Regions from separate parts of the Blautia sp. KLE_1732_HM_1032 genome, predicted to be linked through region 1. Evidence: riboswitches for the same ligand, from Rfam matches in the RefSeq annotation. Region 1 holds a riboswitch; the other holds the start of a gene.
What was found. A riboswitch is a leader RNA that binds a small molecule or an ion and turns the genes downstream of it on or off. The one in region 1 is predicted to bind thiamine pyrophosphate.

Region 1 (6,613 bases):
ATTGTACTCAATAATGACGATCTTCAGGCAACCAATACAGAGGCTCAGCCGGAGAATGTAGTTCCTGTAAAAGCCAGTGCAGAGTGCTCAAAGCTGGACGGCGGAAAACTGGAAGCAGTTTTTGCAAAACACAGCTGGAATATGATCCGTCTTGCGAAATAAGGGTCGGTGAAGTATAGTAAAAGCAGTTACAGAAAATGTAAATCATGCTACATTATGTGAGGCCTTTTTTATGTACACACCTGCAAAGGAACGCTACGAAACTATGGAGTACAACCGCTGCGGTGAAAGCGGCCTGATGCTTCCGAAGGTGTCTCTTGGATTATGGCATAATTTCGGAGATACTTCTGATTATGAAAACATGAAGCAGCTGTGCTTTACAGCTTTTGACAATGGTATCACACAGTTTGACCTTGCCAATAATTACGGACCTGCCTATGGAAGTGCGGAACGGAATTTCGGCAAGATCCTGAAAGAAGAACTGATGCCATACCGTGATGAGCTGATCATCACAACAAAGGCAGGCTATGATATGTGGGAAGGCCCTTATGGAAACTGGGGCAGCCGCAAGTATCTTCTGGCGAGCCTTGACCAGAGCCTGAAGCGCATGGGTCTGGAATATGTGGATATTTTTTACCATCACAGAATGGACCCGGAGACTCCGCTTGAGGAGACTATGGGGGCGCTGGCAACAGCGGTTCAGCAGGGCAAGGCCCTTTATGTGGGACTTTCCAATTATGATGGAAAAACCTTAAGCCAGGCGGCAGCGATTCTGAAGGATCTGAAATGTCCCTTTGTGATCAACCAGAACCGGTATTCCATTTTTGACAGAACTGTGGAAGAAAACGGCCTCAAGAGAACCACCGGCATTTTGAAAAAAGGTCTGATCACCTTTAGCCCTCTTGCTCAGGGACAGCTGACAGACCGTTACCTGAACGGGATCCCGGAGGACAGCCGTATCCGCAAAGATGGAAGATTCCTTAAGGAAAGTGTGCTGACGCCGGAGCGTCTGGATCAGATCCGGAGACTGAACGATCTGGCAGCCCAGCGTGGAGAGAAGCTGGCTGATATGGCGCTTGGCTGGCTGCTTCAGCATAAGGAAGTTACCAGTGTTCTGATCGGAGCTTCCAAGCCGCAGCAGATCCTTGATAATGTGAAAGCGATCCACTGTGCACCGTTTAACAGCTGAGGAGTTGCGTCTGATCGACGAGATCTCAAAATAAGATTTATATACTTCCTGTTTTACTATGAAAAGTAGTGAAGCAGGGAGTTTTTTATGTCGAAATAATTGTTTAACTGAATCAGGAAAGTCTCCGGGTTACTGTTCACTGGTAATATTCCGCGAGGTGTTTTTTGTGAGCGAAGGTCACAGAAAACCCGAGACATACCGCGCGAATTTATGCGATTAGCATAAATTCTGTGCATCGCGAAGCGTGTTGCTGAGAACGGAGTGAACAGTAACGTCTCCGGCGGGAGTGCAAAGAGCAATAAGCAGTGGAGGTTTGACAACGGGATAGGTGTGTGCTATATTGAAAAACAGAAAAGAAAAGAGCCAGCGGGAGCTTGTGTGACAGGCTGAGAGGAAGATAGATCTTCGACCGTACCTGATTTGGGTAATGCCAACGGAGGGATTGTGATTTGAGAGCGTGTCTCCGTGGAGTTTTCCATGGGATGCGCTCTTTTCGGATGCAGGAATGGAACTGGAATGGTCTGACAATGTGGGGATGTGAAAGTGACAGAGACTGCATGTGGAGCTTCTGTGAAAGAGCGGGCAGGAAGGGGAGCGCCTTAATGTCTGGCAGGAGAGTGATATTCCGGAGGATTTTTCCGGAAGGATCATGTAAGCGATGGGAATCCGTGTTTTCGGAGTGAGAGGAAGTAAGGGAACTTCGACCGCCAAAATCTAAGGGCAGACTGCAGCAGACGGGAAGCTTTTGCCCGGATCTGACAGGGCTCTGCCTGATATTTCAGGGAGGAAAAACACAATGGAAAAACAAAGGATGCACACGCTTCGTATGGTAATGCTGGCAATGATGGTTGCGATCGGTGTCGTTATTTCACCGATCCTGAGGATTGAGGGAATGTGCCCCACGGCGCATCTTGTCAATATCGTATGCTCGGTTCTGATGGGACCGTGGTATTCCCTTCTCTGTGCGACCATGATCGGCGTGATCCGTATGATGTTCATGGGAATCCCGCCACTTGCACTGACCGGTGCAGTATTTGGCGCATTCCTTTCAGGTGTGTTCTACAGACTTTCCAAAGGCAAGATCATCTGCGCGGTGATCGGTGAGATCTTTGGAACAGGTATCATCGGATCCATGGTTTCTTATCCGGTGATGGCATTCCTGATGGGAAGAGGCGGACTGACAGCATTTTATTATACGCCGATGTTCCTTGCAGCAACCACAATGGGAGGATGTGTTGCCTATATTTTCCTGAAGGCTCTGAGTAAAGCAGGTCTTCTGGTGAAATTCCAGGCAGCTTTGGGTTCAAAAACATATGAGACAAAGAATTTTACAACTGCGAAAGCGAATTAAAGAAGAAAAGCCGCTGATCCATTGCATCACCAATCCGATCTCGATCCATGACTGTGCCAACGTGGTCCTTGCAGTAGGTGCAAGGCCGATCATGGCGGAGCATCCGGCAGAGGTGACAGATATTACGGCATCGGCTGGTGCGCTGATGCTGAATCTCGGGAATATTACCGATGCCAGAATCGAGTCAATGAAGCGTTCTATGAGAACCGCGATGGAAAATAAGATTCCGGTTCTTCTGGACCTGGTAGGGGTTGCATGCAGTGATCTCAGGCTGGATCTGGCGAGGGAGCTTTTAAGGATCGGTCATCCGGCAGTGCTGAAGGGAAATATGTCAGAGCTTCTGGCTGTTTCCGGGCTGCCGTCTCATGCGATCGGAATCGATGCGGGTGTCGAGGATGCTCTGACTGAGGAAAATATCGATGGAGTCAGTGAAGTGCTTAAGGCTTTTTCCAGAAATAATCAGGCAATCGTGCTGGCTACCGGGAAACAGGATTTTGTTACGGATGGTGAACGGGTTGTTCTGGTACAAAATGGCAGTGCGGCGCTGTCCGGGATCACAGGAACCGGCTGTATGGTCGGTGCACTGACTGCGGCGTTTTTGCCGGGGTGCGAAGATAATATTGCGAAAGAGATGACGGATAGTATAGAGGCAGGTGTCTGGTCTGGCGTTGAGATGGAATTAAATGGGAGATCCGGGAATTATCTGGCTGCGGCAGTGCTTGGTACTGCACTTATGGGTATCGCCGGCGAGGAAGCGGAGAAGATTTCCCGCGGTCCGGGAAGCTTTCAGGTAAATCTGCTGGATGAGATCTATGGGCTTTCGGATCGACAGCTGCTGGATCTGTTGAAGATTGAAATGTACTGAAAAAGAGGGGATTAGGATGGATAGAAAAGATTTGGATGTAACGTTGTATCTGGTGACGGATAGTTCTTATCATACGGAGGAGTCTTTGCTCCGTACGGTTGAGGAGGCTTGTAAGGGTGGCGTGACTCTGGTCCAGCTTCGCGAGAAGAATAAGGGTGGACGGGAGTATCTGGATAAGGCTTTTAAGGTGAAGGAGATCACAGATCGTTACAATGTGCCGCTGATCATTGATGATCGTGTGGATGTGGCGCTGGCCTGTGATGCGGCTGGTGTGCATGTTGGAGCTTCTGATATTCCGGTTGCTGTGGCAAGGAAGCTGATGGGACCGGATAAGATCGTGGGGGCTACTGCCAAGACGGTGGAGGCTGCTGTGAAGGCTTATGAGGCTGGTGCGGATTATCTTGGTGTGGGGGCGATTTATCCTACTACTACTAAGGTGGTGACGATCCTTACCAAGGTTTCTACGTTGAAGGATATCTGTGAGGCGGTTCCGATTCCGGCGGTTGCGATCGGGGGATTGAATGCCGGGAATATGGATGTGCTTGAGGGTGCCGGTATGAGTGGTATGGCGGTTGTTTCTGCGATCATGAAGGCGGAGGATCCGAAGAAGAATGCGCGGGAGCTGAAGGAGAAGATTGTTGCTTTGATGGGAAAGTGATTTAGGAAATGAAAGGAGAGCAGTGGTGGATTTGAGGTTCATTGCTGTTCTTTTTTTGTTGAAATACGGGCTGGTTTTTCAAGGCGGCAGGGGAGGGTGGTTACTCCACCGGCAGATCTCTGTGTTCTACGCTGGTGGAGAATACGATCTGTGTTTTGGTGCGGCCGAACTGCTGGAGTTCGTTGATGAAGTGGTCCAGTTCCATGGTGGAGCGGAAGGCTACTTCGATGAGCATGGAGTAATCGCCGGTGACGCAGTTGCATTCGATGACGTTTGGGATGGACTGGATGAAGGGATAGAAGTCTTTTTTTTGGTTGGGTTCTACTTCCAGGTTGATGAATGCTTTTATATGATAACCGAGAAATACCGGGTTGATCTGGGCGTGGTAGCCTGTGATCAGCCCGTTTTTTTCGAGGTGTTCGATCCTGGCGGAAACAGCGGGGGATGAGAGGAAGACTTCCTTTGCGATTTCCTTTACCGGGGTGCGGGCGTTTTTCTGAAGCATTTCGATGATCTTTCGGTCGATGTTGTCGAGTTTGTGTTCCATGTAGAATGTCTCCTTTCGATGAAAAAATGTCATTTGTAACTGGTACAGAGCTGCGTAGGGAAGTGGATTGAAAATATGTTTTTCTGTATTGATTATACTGCGTGTGTTATCACAACACAAGAAACGACTTAATAAAAATAAGAAAAATAAAAGAAATTCTTAAAAAGATTAATATAAACTATTGAAAAACACGGATAGTCGTGGTTTTCTATTAAAAGTATTTACAAGCCACAAAGAAAGTGTTAGCTTCTTAGGCATCAGAAAAACAGCTGCTGATAAAAATGAAAATAACAGAATGATTTGTAAACAGTGAATATCCGTCGGACTGAAAAAGATGAGATCAGAGGGCGGAGCAAATCAGATGTGCACAGGATCAGAAGAAAGAAGAGGGATGACAAAATGAAAACAGAAACAAGACTGGAAGCAGATTCGATCGGAACTATGGAAGTGCCTGCAGAGGCTTATTACGGAGTTCAGGCTTTAAGGGCAAAACAGAATTTTCCTATTACAGGTACAAAGCTTCATCCGGTATTTATCAGGAACCTGGCACAGATTAAAAAAGCAGCAGCTATCACTAATAATAATGCAGGGCTTCTTCCGGAGGATAAGGCAGACGCCATTGTCAGAGCCTGTGATGAAGTGATCGCAGGAAAATTGGCTGAGGAATTTATCGTAGATGCCATTCAGGGTGGTGCCGGAACCAGCGCAAATATGAATATGAATGAGGTGATCGCAAACAGAGCCGGTGAGATCCTCGGATGTCCGAAGGGTAGCTATAAAATGGTCCATCCAAATGATCACGTAAACATGGCGCAGTCCACCAATGATGTGATCCCGACGGCCGGTAAGCTTACCGTTCTGGATCTTCTTGCACCTCTGGAAAAAGCACTGGTAAGACTTGAGAAGGAGCTTGCAAAAAAGGCAGAGGAGTTCGATGATGTGATCACTATGGGACGTACACAGCTTCAGGATGCAGTTCCGATCCGCCTTGGTCAGGTGTTCCACGGTTATGCGTCTATGGTTTCCAGAGACAGGAAACGTATCGAAAAGGCTCACAGGGAAATGTACACCGTAAACCTTGGAGGAACTGCAGTGGGAACTGCTATCAATGTTTCCGATTCTTATTTTTATAAGATCGTGCCAAATCTGGAAAAGCTTACAGGTTATCCGCTGAAACAGGCCGAGGACCTTTTTGATGCAACAGAAAATCTGGACGGCTTTGTTGCCGTATCCGGTGTAGTAAAAACCTGTGCGGTGGATCTTTCCAAGATGTGCAACGATCTTCGACTGATGTCTTCCGGCCCGAAAACCGGATTTGGTGAGATCAATCTTCCGGCAAAGCAGAATGGGTCTTCCATCATGCCAGGTAAGGTAAATCCGGTCATTCCGGAGGTAGTAAGCCAGGTTGCTTTCCACATCGTAGGACATGATACCACCATTACCATGGCGGCAGAAGCCGGACAGCTGGAACTGAATGCTTTTGAGCCGGTAGTTTTCTGTAACCTGTTTGAGTCCATTACCACTTTGGAAAAAGCAGTGGATACCCTGATCGTAAACTGTATCACAGGAATCACCGCAAACCGCAAACACTGCAAAGACTTGATGGAAAGCAGTGCAGGAATTGCAACGGCTCTTTGCCCGCATATTGGTTACAAGGCGTCTGCAACCATCGCAAAAACTGCAGTAAAAACTGGCAAGTCTGTCCGGGAACTTGTTCTGGAACAAGGGATCATGACTGAGAAAGAGCTGGAAGAGGTTCTTGATCCGTATCTGATGACAGAAGTCGGAGAAGAGCGGAAAGAGGATGAAGCAAGAAGGAAAGCCTGCTGAGAAAGTTATCTGTACCAACGTATGACGGGAACGTCTGATGCAGCAATTCATTTCAGAGCAGCTGAACCTGATGCGGGATTTTATGGAAATGCTATAGGCAGATCAGGAATGAGATATCAATGAGTACTATAAGGAGACTTGCCACAGTGCAGGTCTCCTTTTATAATGGAAGA
Region 2 (6,613 bases), 320 kb from region 1:
CATGTTTTGTTGTTGGGGCTATTATAAACATGAGTAAGTACATATGAAAACTATTAGATTGGAAACCGTTTTCAGGAGTTTTCGGAATCAGGGATATTTTTGCGGATTTTACAGGTTTTTATGTCTGCTTTTTAGCTGTTATTCATAGATTTCGCACTCTTTTTTGCATATTCTTCATCACCGTTGAAAGATTTTGTGAAAACGCAATCAACCTTGTGAAGTCAGCTCTTCCAGGAGTTTTTTGCGGTAAGCTTCATCTTTGACAGCACGTTTGAGATCTTCTTTGGTCAGTTCTTCTCCATGCAGCTGCTTTTCTTTCATTCTGACAAAAACCTCATCTGCATTTTTCTCTTTAAGATAAACCGGGTTATATCCATTTTATCAGACCCGGACTGAAAAATCACTCTTGTTCTGACGACAAATTCTTCCAGCACTGTCCTCTGTTTGCTAAAAATCTTTCTGCATTCATTCTTCCGAAACAGTTATCCACACTCACCCTGAAAAATCGATCTTTCGGGCGAATGGTTTTCCACATATTCTACAGAAGTTATCCTCGGTAGTCTGCGTGATCCTCTTTCGCCGCCTTCATCTCACAGATAAATATAATCATTCATCACCGGCTGCAGGCCGTGGTCTTTCAGGGCGTTGAAAACTTCGTCCACAGACCTTCCGTCGGAAATCTCAAACTGATCATCACCTTTATCCTCAATATCATCCACATGGCTTCCGATTCCGGTGCTGACACCTGCAGAGATCTTGGTTGCTGCGATATTCACCAGATTGTCACGGACACGCTCACACTCTCTGGTGGATACAGTAATACTTGCAAACGGCATAAACAGACGATATGCACAAACTACCTGCAAAAGCTGCGGTTCGTGTACATCCTTCGGGTTGATCCTGTCGTTGTTGATGATCGGACGAAGTCTCGGGCAGGAAAAAGCGATCTCTGCGTGTGGATATTTTCTCTGCAGAAGATATGCATGATATCCCGTTGCAAAAGCATCCTTGCGGAAATCATCCAGTCCCAGAAGTGCCGCAAAACCAACACCTCGCATGCCGCCTTTTAACGCACGCTCCTGTGTATTTAACCTGTATGGAAAAATCCTCTTGTGGCCTGCCAGATGCAGAGTTTCGTATTTATCAGAATTATAAGTCTCCTGGAAAACTGTCACATAATCTGCGCCGCATTTGTGAAGATATGCGTACTCATCAGAATTCATCGGATACACCTCAAGACCGACTACCTTGAAATATTTCCGGGCGATCTCACAAGCCTTTCCGATATATTCCACATTAGATTTCGTTTTGCTCTCTCCGGTAAGAATCAAGATCTCCTGGAGTCCGGTTTCTGCAATGGCTGCCATCTCTTTCTCGATCTCATCTGCATTCAGCTGTGCGCGGCGGATCTTGTTGTGGCAATTAAATCCACAGTAAATACAGTAGTTCTCACAGTAGTTTGCAATGTAGATCGGTGTAAACATGCAGATACTGTTTCCAAAATGTTTCCTTGTTTCGATCCGTGCAGCCTGTGCGATTTCTTCCAGAAGAGGCAGCGCTGCCGGTGAAAGCAGTGCTTTAAAATCCTCCGGTGTACGGTTGTCATGAACAAGCGCTCTCCGTACATCCGCTTCTGTGTACTTATCATAATCATATGCGTTCATTGCGGAAATAACCTGATCCATCACATCAGACTCTTCCAGCTGTTCCATATCCGGAAGGTACTTCATGTGGTCGATACGATTCTTTTTCATGTCTTCCAGAATTTCTTCATTTACGATACTTTCATTAAAATGGCCGTCCTGCTGACTGGCCTGTACTGTCTCTGCCATTACTCTTATGTCGCTCCTCTCATATATTGCAGCAATACTCTGGTCCTCACTGCTGCATATCTGTAAACTCAATTTCGATTGAAACCAGACAATACCTGTGTTTCACTACACAGGCAGCTCCTGTCCCCCGCTTAGTGTTCTGCGTTCAATCATTCATTTATCAATTTTACTCATGAAGAAATCCGGTCAGCGGTGAGGATGCACTTGCACCTCTCTCCAGAGTTCTTCCCATACCGGAAAGATATGCACTTCTTCCTGCCTCAATAGCTTTCTTAAAGGCTTCCGCCATAACACGGACGTCTCCTGCAGTTGCAATGGCTGTATTTGCCATAACTGCTGCAGCACCCATTTCCATAGCCTCACATGCCTGTGACGGGCGGCCGATTCCTGCGTCCACGATGATCGGAAGGTCGATCTCGTCGATAAGGATCTGGATGAATTCTTTTGTACAGATTCCTTTGTTGGAACCGATTGGAGAGCCAAGTGGCATTACACAGGCAGCTCCTGCATTCACCAGATCTCTGGCTGCATTCAGATCCGGATACATGTATGGCATAACTACAAAGCCCTCTTTTGCAAGGATCTCTGTTGCCTTGATGGTCTCGTAGTTATCCGGAAGAAGATATTTGGAATCATGGATAACTTCGATCTTTACAAAATCTCCGCATCCAAGCTCGCGGGAAAGTCTTGCGATACGAACTGCCTCTTCTGCATTTCTGGCTCCTGATGTATTCGGAAGAAGAGTAACATTCTTCGGAATATAGTCCAGAATGTTCGCAAGTCCACCCTCATTTGCACGACGCAGGGCAAGTGTTACGATCTGAGTTCCTGCTTTTTCAATACATGCTTTTACAAGCTCCAGGGAAAATTTCCCGGAACCAAGGATAAAACGGGAAGTAAACTCATGGCCTCCCAGGATCAGTTTGTCTTCATTTGTGTTTGCTGTTGTCATTTTTTATGTCCACCTTTCTTTATGTCTGTTTGCAGAAAATATTTCCACCGATTTATAACCAGCACCTTCTTCTGCCAGATCATTCTTCATCTGCATTTTTTCAGTAACTTATCTGTCAGTTACTGCCGTGGTATATATACCTAATTTTATCTCTATAGCGACATCAGCAGCTTCCGCCGCCCATAAACTGCAGAATCTCCACAACATCGCCATCTTTCAGTACTGTTGTATCGTAAGTATCTCTCTTAATGATTTCTTCATTCAGCTCTACTACAACCTGCACCGGAACATAGTTACATGCTTCCAGATATTCTGTTACTGTCACCGGCTTTTCCAATGTTCTGCTTTCACCATTTACTGTGATCATGATCTCTCCTTTCCGGAAACTTCAAAAGCTATTCGTCAATAAAAAAGAGTTCACAAAGAAATACACCCGCGGTGGTGCACCCCTTCATGAACTCAGTTCACTCTCAAATTTCCCAATATTCAATTGTCGATACCGGGGTTAAAAGCGTTCGCTCTTGATCCCTTCCCTGTAAATCCTGATCTTACGTATTCAATCGGATAAAAACATCCGCATCCAATAAAAAAGGAGATACACCAAAGTATCTCCCGTAAATTCATCTTATACGTTCCTACGTTGGCATTATCCAAATCAGGTATAAGGGTCGAAGTTGAAGACTTCCTCTCAGCCTGCCATCACAAGCTCCCCTGTTATTTACATGAGTTAGTATAAGACGAATTATGATCAATGTCAAGAGTATTAAATTTTCTCACAATAGTTCCAATTTGTTCTAAACTATAGTACACTGTTAATGCTGCCAACCCTCCAGCAGAAAGGAGGTGAAGTCCAGTGTGCGAATTAATCATCACATTTTTTGTTTCTGTTACGGCGGATATAGTTAGCTACTATATTCGCAAATGGCTGGACAGAAACGACAGGCAGTAACAGCCTGAAAGGCTTAAGCCCCCTTACATAACGGCATAGAAAACCCCGGAAGTGTGCGAGACTTCCGGGGTTTTCGTTTTTGCCAATGTTTGAATTTCATCACATTTCTTAGCTACTATCATCTTATGCTTTCTATACTAATTTGTCAACCGAATTTTATTAACGGCATCATCATAGGATGTTACTGTTATTTATAAGCAGTGAATCCCAGATCTTTCATTGTCAGATTTAAATTCTTTTTCAGATAATCATTTGCTACTTTCATTGTCGCTTTCATCATAATATTGGAAGAATCCTGCAGATCTGTCATCGCTTTTTTTCCGTTTGTATACAAGAAAGTCAGATTCTGACCTTTATAAGCAGATGCTTTTGTAGAAGAAGTCACCAGCAGAAAGACTTCATTTGTAGACAGGGCGGACTTCACACTGACCGTATCAGATTTCACACAGTTTCCGATAATATCCAGTCCGGCAAGGATTCCATCTGAAGGCATAGAGAGCATCATCCCAATATCTATCTTATCTTCTTTCTTCAGATAACCGATCATCAGAGTACTTTCTTTATCTACTTTGACATTTATAAACTGATTTCCGTCTTCAGTATATTTGCCTTTCTGACTGATGTATTTTTTCAATTTGCTATAATTCTGCGTCAATCTGGTATTAGCCGAGGTCGGATTCTTTACAGTAACCTTGCAGGTGAATTTTCTGCCACCAAGAGTCGCTGTGATAACCGCTGTTCCTGTTTTTACCGCGGTGATCTTTCCGACAGAAGTTATCTTGACAACATTTGTGTTGCTGCTCTTCCATGACGGTTTCAGACTGGTGCCTTTGATCTTCAGTGTATAAGTTTTTTTCGATGCCAGTGTCAGGCTGGTCTTATTCAGGGTGAGATAATTCAGACCTGCGATTGCTGTCAGACCTTTTTCATTATATCTACTCCAGATCGTATTTTTTCCGGATTTCCGGTAAGCTCTCACTGTGTAAGTATAGCTTACTCCGGTACTTACTTTTGTATCGGTAAACGTAACATTTTTGCTTCCTGTGAGGGTTTTTACTGCTTTCCATCCGCTGTTTCCGGTCTTGCGGTATACCCGGTATCCGGCAACTCCTTTTACCTGTTTCCAGCTGAAAATAATCTTATTCCTGCCGGAGATCTTAATAGAAGACATAGCCGGCGTTGCTACGTTTATCGCCGCCTGTACTTCTGTCGCACTGATCAACTCCGGAACCGCAGCTGGTGCCGCCGTTGCAAGCATAAAACCTGTCAAAATGCCACATAAAGCTTTTTTCCAATTTCTTCTCATACGCTTTTTTCCTTTCTGCTTTGTGGTATATCTGGATTCCCTAACAAATATAGTATACATTATAAAAATTATTCCTGCTATGATATTTTTCGCCGAATCAGGGCTTTTGGTGAAATTCGGCAGTTTCTACAATGGCTTGACACTCCCCTCAACTAAAGCAGGGGGATTCTTGCTTCTCCCACTACTGCATTGGCAAACACCTTACGGTACTGCAATGTCTTACACAGTGTCCACAAGCTATATTTATACTGTTCCCGTATGCCCTACGGTACAGTTTTTATCTTTATGCAGACTGCATCTGCAGTCCTTTTTTCAGAATATTGATACTTGCATTCGTATCCCGGTCATGAACCGCATGGCATTTGGGACACTCCCAGATACGAATGCCCAGATTTTTTATCCGTGGATCTCTGTAGCCACAACAGCTGCAGGTCTGACTGCTCGGATACATCGTTGGTACTCTGTGAATTTCATTTCCATACCAGCCAGCTTTATATTCCAGCATTTCAAAAAATTTTGCCCAGGAAACACTCGCTATCGATTTTGACAGTTTATGATTCCGGATCATCCCCTTAACATTCAGATCTTCAATACAGATGGTTTGGTTTTCACGCACCAGCATCGTTGACTGTTTCTGCAGGAAATCATTCCGCTGATTGGTTACTTTCTCATACACTCTTGCCACCCTGATCCGCTGCTTCTCGCGGTTATGGGAATCTTTTTGTTTTCGGGAAAGCCTGCGCTGTTCTCTTATGAGTTTTCGCATTGAGCGTTCCAGATATCTGGGATTTGATACCGTATTTCCATTACTGTCGGAGTAGAACGCTTTGATTCCGACATCAATCCCTATCGTTCCGCCAGCATTTGAGCGTGGTTCCGGTTCAAAATCAACATTTAAAACCGCAAAATATTTTCCAGCCGGTGTGTGCTCAATTATCACGTGATTAATCTTTTCCACTTCCATCGACTGCCGTATTTTAACAAATCCAAGTTTCGGAAGTTTGATATATCTTCCCACAATACGAATATTATCTTTTTGATTTACCGTTCTGTATGACTGGAACCGGTTATGTTTACTTTTGAAGGTTGGATAGGAAGCCCGTTTCTGAAAGAAATTCACAAATCCCCGGTCGAGATCCCGCAAAGACTGCTGTAATGCAATGGAATCTGCTGCTTTCAGAAAGGCAAACTCCTCTTGCTTTTTCAGTTCAGTCAGCATGGCGGAAGTCTGGGAATAGCCGATCTTTTCCCCATTTTCATAGCCTTCCTTACGCATGGCAAGTCCCCGGTTGTAGATGAACCGGCAACATCCCAGGGTCTGATGGATGAAGTTTTTCTGTTCTCTGTTCGGGTAGATCCTGAATTTAATTCCTTTTTGCATTATCCCATCTTATCCTTTTGTCTCTGCGATGTTTTCTGGTTTTCAATATACTGTTTTACTGTTTCCAGCGGAGCACCGCCCACCGTCGATACAAAATAGCTGTTTGTCCAGAGAGTCGGCATTTTCGTTTTAAGATAGGGAAATTCCTGTCTTAAAATTCTGGACGTATAGCCTTTAAATGACTTTACAGCTT

Region 2: another riboswitch for thiamine pyrophosphate. It lies ahead of thiS (sulfur carrier protein ThiS); the one in region 1 lies ahead of thiW (energy coupling factor transporter S component ThiW).

The regions. Positions count from the first base shown of each region.
Region 1 is NZ_CP102266.1:3,482,292-3,488,904, reverse strand. Features, by position in the region: gene arfA (arabinosylfuranosidase ArfA) at 1-162, shown strand, start outside; partial or broken gene NQ489_RS16395 (aldo/keto reductase) at 233-1,223, shown strand; TPP riboswitch at 1,546-1,648, shown strand; gene thiW (energy coupling factor transporter S component ThiW) at 1,986-2,540, shown strand; gene NQ489_RS16385 (hydroxyethylthiazole kinase) at 2,503-3,405, shown strand; gene thiE (thiamine phosphate synthase) at 3,422-4,063, shown strand; gene NQ489_RS16375 (Lrp/AsnC family transcriptional regulator) at 4,164-4,610, opposite strand; gene NQ489_RS16370 (aspartate ammonia-lyase) at 5,010-6,440, shown strand.
Region 2 is NZ_CP102266.1:70,080-76,692, reverse strand. Features, by position in the region: gene thiH (2-iminoacetate synthase ThiH) at 591-1,832, opposite strand; gene NQ489_RS00290 (thiazole synthase) at 1,999-2,784, opposite strand; gene thiS (sulfur carrier protein ThiS) at 2,948-3,151, opposite strand; TPP riboswitch at 3,400-3,507, opposite strand; gene NQ489_RS00280 (fibronectin type III domain-containing protein) at 3,921-5,039, opposite strand; gene tnpB (IS200/IS605 family element RNA-guided endonuclease TnpB) at 5,323-6,420, opposite strand; gene tnpA (IS200/IS605 family transposase) at 6,420-6,613, opposite strand, start outside.